Regions from separate parts of the Pararhizobium sp. LjRoot255 genome, predicted to be linked through region 2. Evidence: predicted binding sites of a transcription regulator. Region 2 holds the regulator's gene; each other region holds the start of a gene.
What was found. The regulator HrcA, encoded in region 2, represses chaperone genes, less so after heat shock. The targets are predictions, from matches to a motif close to GTTAGCACTCNCNNNNNGNGAGTGCTAAC.
Positions count from the first base shown of each region.

Region 1 (3,279 bases), 500 kb from region 2:
GGCGCCCTTGATGTTGAGAACGATCGAGGCACGCAGCAGAGCCGTACCACCACCAGGAACGATACCTTCCTGAACGGCAGCGCGCGTTGCGTTGAGAGCGTCGTCGATACGGTCCTTCTTTTCCTTGACTTCGATTTCAGTCGCACCGCCGACGCGGATGACCGCAACGCCGCCAGCGAGCTTGGCAAGACGTTCCTGCAGCTTCTCGCGGTCGTAGTCGGAGGTGGTTTCTTCGATCTGACCCTTGATCTGGGCAACGCGGCCTTCGATCTCGGCCTTCTGGCCATGACCGTCGACGATGGTGGTGTTTTCCTTGGAGATCGAGATCTTCTTCGCACGGCCGAGCATTTCGAGCGTGACGTTTTCGAGCTTGATGCCGATGTCTTCGGAAATGACCTGGCCACCGGTCAGGATCGCGATGTCTTCCAGCATGGCCTTGCGGCGATCGCCGAAGCCCGGAGCCTTGACGGCAGCGATCTTCAGGCCGCCACGCAGCTTGTTGACGACGAGGGTCGCAAGCGCTTCGCCTTCGACGTCTTCCGAGATGATGAGGAGCGGCTTGCCGGTCTGAACGACGGCTTCGAGAACCGGAAGCATTGCCTGCAGGTTGGAGAGCTTCTTCTCATGGAGAAGGATGTAGGCGTCGTCCAGTTCGGCAACCATCTTTTCCGGGTTGGTCACGAAGTAAGGGCTGAGATAGCCACGGTCGAACTGCATGCCTTCGACGACTTCGAGCTCGGTCTCGGCGGTCTTGGCTTCTTCAACCGTGATGACGCCTTCATTGCCGACCTTCTGCATCGCGTCAGCGATGTACTGGCCGATTTCCGTCTCGCCGTTGGCAGAGATCGTGCCGACCTGGGCCACTTCTTCCGAAGTGCTGATCGTCTTGGACTTGGCAACGATGTCCTTGACGATTGCCGTGACAGCGAGGTCGATGCCGCGCTTCAGGTCCATCGGGTTCATGCCGGCGGCTACGCTCTTGGCGCCTTCGCGAACGATGGCCTGGGCGAGAACCGTAGCAGTCGTGGTGCCGTCGCCGGCAATGTCGTTGGTCTTCGAAGCAACTTCGCGGACCATCTGGGCGCCCATGTTCTCGAACTTGTCTTCGAGTTCGATTTCCTTGGCGACGGAAACGCCGTCCTTGGTGATGCGCGGTGCGCCGAACGACTTGTCGATGATGACGTTGCGGCCCTTCGGGCCGAGCGTTACCTTGACTGCGTCAGCGAGGATGTCGACGCCGCGCAGCATCTTTTCGCGCGCGGTGCGGCCGAACTTGATTTCTTTGGCTGCCATTTTAAAAACTCCCGGGCTGGTGCCCAATTGGTTTTATGGAATTGAAGAGAAGGGAACCGGCCAGGATCAGCCGATAACGCCCATGATGTCGGCTTCCTTCATGATCAGAAGGTCTTCGCCGTTGAGCTTGACTTCGGTGCCCGACCACTTGCCGAACAGAACGCGGTCGCCAGCCTTGACGTCGAGAGCGATGAGAGCGCCCTTGTCGTCACGGGTGCCGGTGCCGACGGCGACGATTTCGCCTTCCTGCGGCTTTTCCTTGGCGGTGTCCGGAATGATGATGCCGCCCTTGGTCTTGGCTTCAGACTCGACGCGGCGTACGACGACGCGGTCATGCAGAGGACGGAAATTGGTGCTTGTCATTGTCTAATCCCTCGATCAAATGACTTCACGGATCGTGAACCGACCCGATGGATGGATGTTAGCACTCCTGTTGTGTGAGTGCTAGCGACCCGGAGATAAGGATGGCCGCCGATTGAGTCAAGAATGGGCCGGCAGATTCTTTTGCGGCGAAAATGATTGACTTGGTTCCGGCTTTTTTGTCTAATTTCTGCATGGGGTTTGCGAACTGCCCCACGAGGCGTCATGCCATCACTTCGCGTCCAATCCCACGAAAAGGACGTAAACCATGGCCTCGTATAACGCTATTTCCACCGAAAAGCTCGTCCGCCTGATCGGCACCCCCAAGGGCCCGGTCGTTATCGACGTGCGCGACGATGAGGATTTCGCCGCTCAGCCTCTTCTTCTTCCCGCGTCTTTCCGGCGTCCTTACGCCGACGTGCGGCAATGGGGGGCGGATTATCGCGGCCGCTGGGTCGTTGTGGTCTGCCAGAAGGGCAAGAAGCTCAGCGAGGGTGTTGCCGCCTGGCTGCGAAAGGCCGGCGCCGAGGCAGAGACGCTGGAGGGCGGGTTTGAAGCCTGGCAGGCGGCTCAACTGCCACTCGTTCCAGTCGCTGCGCTGCCGGGTGAAAACGCAAATGGCGGAACGGTCTGGGTTACGCGCTCGCGCCCGAAGATCGATCGCATTGCCTGCCCCTGGCTGATCCGCCGCTTTGTTGATCCGACAGCGACGTTTCTCTTCGTCGCGGCCCCGGAAGTCGAGGCGGTTGCGGAGCGTTTCGGCGCAACGCCGTTCGATGTGGAAGACGTCTTCTGGAGCCATAGGGGCGAGGACTGCACCTTCGACACGATGGTCAAGGAATTTGGTCTTTCATTCCCTGCACTTCAGCATCTCTGCCTGATTGTCCGCGGGGCTGATACCGACCGGCTCGATCTCGTTCCCGAAGCCGCCGGTTTGCTCGCTGCGTCGCTCGGCCTCTCGCGGATGTTTGCCGACGATCTGGAGCAGCTGGAAGCGGGCATGATACTTTACGACGCCTTCTATCGCTGGGCACGTGATGCCACGCAGGAAAAACACGAGTGGGTGCAGCACGTCGCGAAGAAGGCCAAAGACAATGAATGAGGCGGTGCAGATTGAGGCGCCACCGGCACATCCGACATTCGCCGAGGCCACCAGGGTCTGGGCGAAGATCGGGCTCTTGAGTTTCGGAGGCCCGGCGGGCCAGATCGCCCTGATGCACAGGGAACTGGTGGAGGAACGCCGCTGGATTTCCGAGAGCCGCTTCCTGCATGCCTTGAATTTCTGCATGCTTTTGCCTGGCCCCGAAGCGCAGCAGCTTGCCACCTATGTCGGCTGGCTGCTGCACGGCACGCGTGGCGGCATCGTGGCCGGCACGCTGTTCGTGTTGCCGGGCTTTTTCGTCATCCTTGGCCTGTCGTCTGCCTATGCGCTGTTCCAGGAGACGCATTGGCTCGCCGCTGTGTTTTTCGGATTGAAGGCGGCGGTGCTGGCGATCGTCGTCGAAGCGGTCATCCGCATTGGCCGCCGGGCGGTGAAAACCCGCTTTGCCGTGATCGTCGCGGCTCTCGCCTTCGCTGCGCTTTTCTTCTTCGATCTGCCGTTTCCGTTGGTCGTCCTGGCGGCGG
Region 1 is NZ_CAXUPQ020000001.1:672,880-676,158, reverse strand. Features, by position in the region: gene groL (chaperonin GroEL) at 1-1,293, opposite strand, end outside; gene groES (co-chaperone GroES) at 1,360-1,656, opposite strand; gene ACSQ2W_RS03430 (chromate resistance protein ChrB domain-containing protein) at 1,922-2,755, shown strand; gene chrA (chromate efflux transporter) at 2,748-3,279, shown strand, end outside.
Region 1: a site for HrcA is predicted at 1,714-1,742, ahead of groES (co-chaperone GroES). Genes of this name have one in related genera too.

Region 2 (3,279 bases):
GTGTGGCGAATTCCTCTTCCGAGAACGGCTTGCCCTCGGCTGTTCCCTGGATTTCGACAATGCCGCCGGAGCCGGTAATGACGAAGTTGGCGTCCGTCTCGGCAGCCGAGTCCTCCAGGTAATCGAGATCGATCACCGGCTGGTTGGCGAAGATGCCGCAGGAGATCGCGGCGATATGGTCTTTCAGGACCTTCTCGACCTTGATCATGTTGCGCGCTTCCATCCAGGCAAGGCAGTCGCGCAGAGCGATCCAGGCGCCGGTGATGGAGGCCGTGCGGGTGCCGCCATCGGCCTGGATAACGTCGCAGTCGATCGAGATCTGGCGCTCGCCGAGCGCCTGCAGATCGACCACGGCTCTCAGCGAACGGCCGATCAGTCGCTGGATTTCCTGTGTGCGGCCGCTCTGCTTGCCGCTGGCGGCCTCGCGCTTCATGCGTTCGCCGGTGGCGCGCGGCAGCATGCCGTATTCGGCGGTCACCCAGCCCTTGCCGCTATTGCGCAGCCACGGCGGCGTCTTTTCCTCGAGGCTTGCGGTGCACAGCACATGCGTATCCCCGAACTTGACGAGACAGGACCCCTCGGCATGTTTGGAAATGCCGCGCTCGAACGAGACTTTGCGCATCTGGTCGGTTTTTCTGCCGGAAGGCCGCATCATGAACTCCTGTGATGTTTGGGAGCCTTCTAACCTATGTTGGGAGGAAGGGAAATCACTTGCGAGGAAAAGAACAAACGGCCGGGCAGCGGCTGTGGGCGAACGCTTCCTCGCCAATTTCCTTTTTGCTATCCGGGCCGAGATCACTATATTTCAGTTGATCTGAACAGAATGGGTTTTGCGTTCGAATGATGGTGGACAAATCTGCGATGCGGGAAAGGCTTTCGGCGCTCGACGAGCGTTCGGGAGAAATCTTCCGTCGTATCGTGGAGAGCTATCTGGAAAGTGGCGAGCCACTTGGTTCGCGCAGCCTGTCGCGGCTGTTGCCGATGTCGCTGTCGCCGGCCTCCGTGCGCAACGTCATGAGCGATCTGGAAGATCTGGGCCTGATCTATGCCCCGCATATCAGCGCCGGTCGCCTGCCGACCCAGATCGGCCTGCGCTTCTTTGTCGATGCTTTCATGCAGGTGGGCGACCTCTCGGCGGAAGATCGTGCGTCGATCGACCGGCACGTGCGCCGCAATGATCGCGACCAGTCTGTGGAAACCCTGCTGACCGAAGCGAGCCAGATGCTCTCCGGCATGTCGCGCGGCGCGGGGCTCGTCATCACGGCAAAGAGCGATCCGGTGCTGAAACATGTCGAATTCATGCGCCTGGCGCCGACGAAGGCGCTGGCCGTCCTGGTCGGCGAACACGATCAGGTCGAAAACCGCATCATCGAGCTGCCCGCCGGCGTCACGAGCTCACAACTGACCGAAGCCGCCAACTTCCTCAATGCGCATCTCGCCGGCCAGACGCTGCCCGAAGTGCGCAGCCAGCTCGAACAGGTCAAGGAAACCGTTCGGCGCGAGCTCGATACACTGTCGCAGGATTTGGTCGAGCGGGGCCTCGCCATATGGTCGGGCAGTGAAACCGAAGGAAATCCGACCAAGCTGATCGTGCGCGGTCGCGCCAACCTGCTTGAGGGGCTTGCCGGTGCCGAGGATATCGACCGGCTGCGCATGCTGTTCGACGATCTTGAAAAGAAGGACAGCCTCATCGAAATTCTCAATCTCGCCGAAAGCGGGCCTGGGGTCCGCATCTTCATCGGCTCGGAAAACAAGCTGTTTTCGCTGTCCGGCTCGTCGCTGATCGTTGCACCCTACAAGGATGGAGACGACAAGATCGTCGGCGCTGTCGGTGTCATCGGCCCGACCCGGCTCAACTATTCGCGTATCGTGCCGATGGTGGACTACACTGCGCAATTGATGTCGCGGCTGTCGCGATGATCATCGGGGCAGGTCTGGTTTTTGCCGCGCTCTTTCGATTGAACCCTTGATTTTTCGGCTTCAAAGCTCGATATCGGCTACAAATCCTAACATAGTGACATACCGGAGACCGTCATGACCGACGACACGAACAAACATGCAGCAGATGCCAACGCAGCCGAAGAAGCCGCGATGAATGTTGAAGCTGCCTCTGAAAAGGTCGAAGCCGCCGCAGTCGAACCCGATCCCCTGGAAGTTGCCAAGGCCGAGGCCGCGGACTACCGCGACCGTTACCTCCGGCTTGCTGCCGAGATGGACAACCTGCGCCGCCGCACCGCACGTGATGTCAAGGACGCAAAGTCTTATTCCGTGGCCGGTTTTGCCCGCGATATGCTGGCCGTCTCCGACAATCTGCGCCGCGCGCTCGACGCCATCCCGGCTGAAGCGCGGACGGCCGGCGATACCGGCTTCAACGCGCTGGTCGAAGGCGTCGAGATGACCGAGCGGGCCATGCTTTCGGCGCTTGAGCGTCATGGCGTCCAGAAGCTGGAACCGGTCGGCCAGAAGTTCGACCCGAATTTCCATCAGGCGATGTTCGAGGTCCCGAACCCCGAAGTGCCGAACAACACCGTCGTCCAGGTGGTCCAGGCCGGTTATACCATCGGCGAGCGCGTGCTCCGCCCCGCCATGGTCGGCGTCGCCAAGGGCGGCCCGAAGGCGGTTGCCACGGAAGAGACGCCGGCGGCTTGATTTTCCACCCTCCCCTTGAGGGGGAGGGTCGGCACGTAGTGCCGGGGTGGGGTGATCTTTGTGCGCCCCTGACCGTCACCCCCCACCCGCAGCTTCGCTGCGACCTCCCCCTCAAGGGGGAGGTAAAACTCATCCGAACAACTGCCGCAGATGATCATTCAGGAAACGGCCTTCCGGATCGAGCTTGTTGCGCAACGCCTTGAAGTCACGCGCGCGCGGATAGAGCGCCGTCACATCCTCAGCACGGAGGAAATGCAGCTTGCCCCAATGCGGGCGGGAGCCGAACTGGCGCAGGATATCGTCGACATCCTTGAGATAGTTCCAGTAGTCCGTGCCCGGCTCGCCGGAGACCGACAGCGTAATAGAATCCTGTTCGAAGAACGGGCTGATCCAGCCGCCGTCGCCGGCGGTGAAGCGGTATTCGATCGGGTAGATGCAGGTCGGGTGCTTCTCCAGCATCAGCTTGCGCACTTCCATGCAGGCCTGCTTGCCGTATTTCACCGGCACGGCATATTCCAGCTCGTGGAAGTTCGGCACATATTCGATCGGATAGATTTCCGAGGAATAGGCGATCTTCTCGAAGGCGCTTTCCGTTGGCGGCCGGTCGGTGATGTCGATCGTCTTCATCTC
Region 2 is NZ_CAXUPQ020000001.1:1,169,556-1,172,834, reverse strand. Features, by position in the region: gene rph (ribonuclease PH) at 1-652, opposite strand, end outside; gene hrcA (heat-inducible transcriptional repressor HrcA) at 862-1,920, shown strand; gene grpE (nucleotide exchange factor GrpE) at 2,035-2,649, shown strand; gene ACSQ2W_RS05795 (D-arabinono-1,4-lactone oxidase) at 2,779-3,279, opposite strand, start outside.

Region 3 (3,279 bases), on a different contig from region 2:
AGTTCGTCGCGAATTTTGCCACCGACCAGCTTGCGCAGGTCTTTGGATGTCCCTAAGGGATCGAAACACATAGAGGCGCTTCGAGGGCAGATCGCGGATGCGCAGGACCAGCCGATACCGGAAGCCGGACTCGGCGCTGCTAGTGGTCGAGCAGGCTGCTCCGACATAGGCGCGGGCGCGGTAGGTCCATCAAGAGGGCAGGAAATGGCAGGCCGGTGGCGCGATCTTTACAATATCGGAACCGCTGCTTGTAATGTAGTGCATGCGCGTGTGAAGGGGCAGTGTCCGGCGTCTGCAGGAAAATGCGGGCCAATGCCTCGATCAGGAGCAGAGTCGATGTCCACTTGCGCGGCTTGCGGGGTTGAACGGCAGTGCATCGTACTCGGTTCCTTCGTTGATTCCCACGGATTGAAGCACCGCTTTGATCTCGTGCACATGGCGTCCGGTGATTGCGAAATCGACGTCATGAAATTTCTCCTGTTGAGACAGGCCGAACGGTACGAATTTTCGTTTGTTCAGTGACCGTCGAATGCTTGATCGGGCAACACGCTACGGAGGCTGATCAGTATCAATGGCTTATTGGCTTTTTGCCAACGCGTTTCCTGCGAAAGCCCTTAGTTCGTCATACAACGCCTCGACGGTGACGGCAGCGAGGTCGGCTGATGCCGCGTAGCCTTGCGAAGCAATGGCAGTTTCGCTCCTGATATTCGACCAATGCCACAACCCCTTGAACCGTGGTCGTGGCTCCAGAAATATCCGCCCGATCAGGACCTCTCCGTCGAAGCCGATGAAATCATTTTCCGGAGAGAGCTCCAGCGGCCGCCATTGATATCGTGGTCGCGTAATTTCAGATGATCTCACAGGCGTTATCTCCCCGGCTGGGCCGCGGCCGCTGGGCTTCTTGGTACAAACCCGCGCACGTTTAGTCGCCCGCGGACGTCTTCGCATCCGGAAACTTCGTGGTGTCGGGTTTGCCCGGCGCAGGGGCAGGGGGTTGCTTCTTCTCCTCAGCTTCAGTCTTTGGGCGAAACTTAATCATCAATGATCCTTTGGTCGCGCTTCAGGAAACTGACGGCGCGCTTCGTCACATGTGAATTGGGGCCGTAAAAGGAAGATCAGCCGAACAAATTCTCTAGAAATATGCCTCGTGTAGCGCCAGATAGGCGCCAAGCATCAAGGACAACGCCAATGTCCACTTGATGAGAAAAAGCACATAGTCAAAGTGATAAATGGAATCGAAGAACGATTTCATTGGAGGCCTCCCGTATTAATCGGATAGCCGCGTCTAGATAGCATACTAAACCGGGTCGATGTTTTAAATATTTGGCTAAACGGGATTATCATTGTCGCCTGCTGCCGAATGATTGCTAGCACTCTGAGGTAGAGAGTGCTACAGTATTCTATGGGAGAAGCCATTCGGCTACGATCCCGCTAAGGAACCCAAAATGGCTGATACCAAATTTCGTCCGCTGCACGATCGCGTCGTCGTGCGCCGTATCGAGGCTGAAGCAAAGACCAAGGGCGGCATCCTCATTCCGGATACCGCCAAGGAAAAGCCGCAGGAAGGCGAAATCGTTGCCGTCGGCACCGGCACCCGTGACGACAAGGGCGCTCTCATCGCTCTCGACGTCAAGGCTGGCGACCGCGTTCTGTTCGGCAAGTGGTCGGGCACCGAAGTCAAGCTCAACGGCGAAGACCTTCTGATCATGAAGGAAGCCGACATCATGGGCGTCATCGGCTGATAGCCGGTCGTTTTCTGTCCCTTTATAAACCATTGGGCGTCACGCCCGGGAGTTCTTCAATGGCTGCCAAACAAATCAAATTCGGTCGAGACGCGCGCGAAAAGATGCTGCGTGGCATCGACATCCTCGCTGACGCCGTCAAGATAACGCTCGGCCCGAAGGGCCGCAATGTCATCATCGACAAGGCCTATGGTGCACCACGCATCACCAAGGATGGTGTAACTGTCGCCAAAGAAATCGAGATTGACGACAAGTTCGAGAACATGGGCGCCCAGATGGTCCGCGAAGTTGCTTCGAAGACCAACGACATCGCCGGCGACGGCACCACGACTGCAACGGTTCTCGCCCAGGCGATCGTTCGCGAAGGCACAAAGGCTGTTGCCGCAGGCATGAACCCGATGGACCTCAAGCGCGGCATCGACCTTGCAGTGACAGAAGTGGTCAAGGGTCTTGTCGCGAAGGCCAAGAAGATCAGCACTTCGGAAGAAGTTGCCCAGGTCGGCACGATCTCTGCCAATGGCGAAACGGAAATCGGCCAGTACATCGCTGACGCGATGCAGAAGGTCGGCAATGAAGGCGTCATCACGGTTGAAGAAGCCAAGACCGCCGAGACCGAACTCGAAGTCGTCGAAGGCATGCAGTTCGACCGTGGCTATCTCAGCCCTTACTTCGTCACCAATGCCGAGAAAATGGTTGCTGAACTGGAGGACGTCTACATCCTTCTGCATGAGAAGAAGCTCTCCAACCTGCAGGCCATGCTTCCGGTTCTCGAAGCCGTCGTTCAGACCGGCAAGCCGCTCCTGATCATCTCGGAAGACGTCGAAGGCGAAGCGCTTGCGACCCTCGTCGTCAACAAGCTGCGTGGCGGCCTGAAGATCGCTGCCGTCAAGGCTCCGGGCTTCGGCGATCGCCGCAAGGCCATGTTGGAAGACATCGCGATCCTGACCGGTGGCCAGGTCATTTCCGAAGACATCGGCATCAAGCTCGAAAACGTCACGCTCGAAATGCTCGGTCGCGTCAAGAAGGTGACGATCACCAAAGAGAACACCATCCTCGTCGATGGCGCTGGCAAGAAGCCGGAGATTGACGGCCGCGTTGCCCAGATCAAGGGTCAGATCGAAGAAACCACCTCCGACTACGACAAGGAAAAGCTGCAGGAGCGCCTGGCCAAGCTTTCGGGCGGCGTTGCGGTCATCCGCGTCGGCGGTGCGACTGAAATCGAAGTCAAGGAAAAGAAGGACCGTATCGACGACGCGCTGAATGCGACACGCGCTGCGGTCGAAGAGGGTATCGTTCCCGGCGGCGGCACGGCGCTTCTGCGTGCCTCGATCGTTCTCGACATCAAGGGTGCGAACGACGACCAGACGGCCGGTATCAACATCGTCCGTAAGGCGCTTCAGTCTCTGGTTCGCCAGATCGCCGAGAACGCCGGTGACGAAGGTTCGATCGTGGTCGGCAAGATCCTCGAAAGCGACACCGACAACTACGGCTACAATGCCCAGACCGGCGAATATGGCGACATGATCGCCATGGGTAT
Region 3 is NZ_CAXUPQ020000002.1:1,057,171-1,060,449, forward strand. Features, by position in the region: partial or broken gene ACSQ2W_RS24025 (Tn3 family transposase) at 1-105, opposite strand, end outside; gene groES (co-chaperone GroES) at 1,446-1,742, shown strand; gene groL (chaperonin GroEL) at 1,802-3,279, shown strand, end outside.
Region 3: a site for HrcA is predicted at 1,367-1,395, ahead of groES (co-chaperone GroES). Genes of this name have one in related genera too.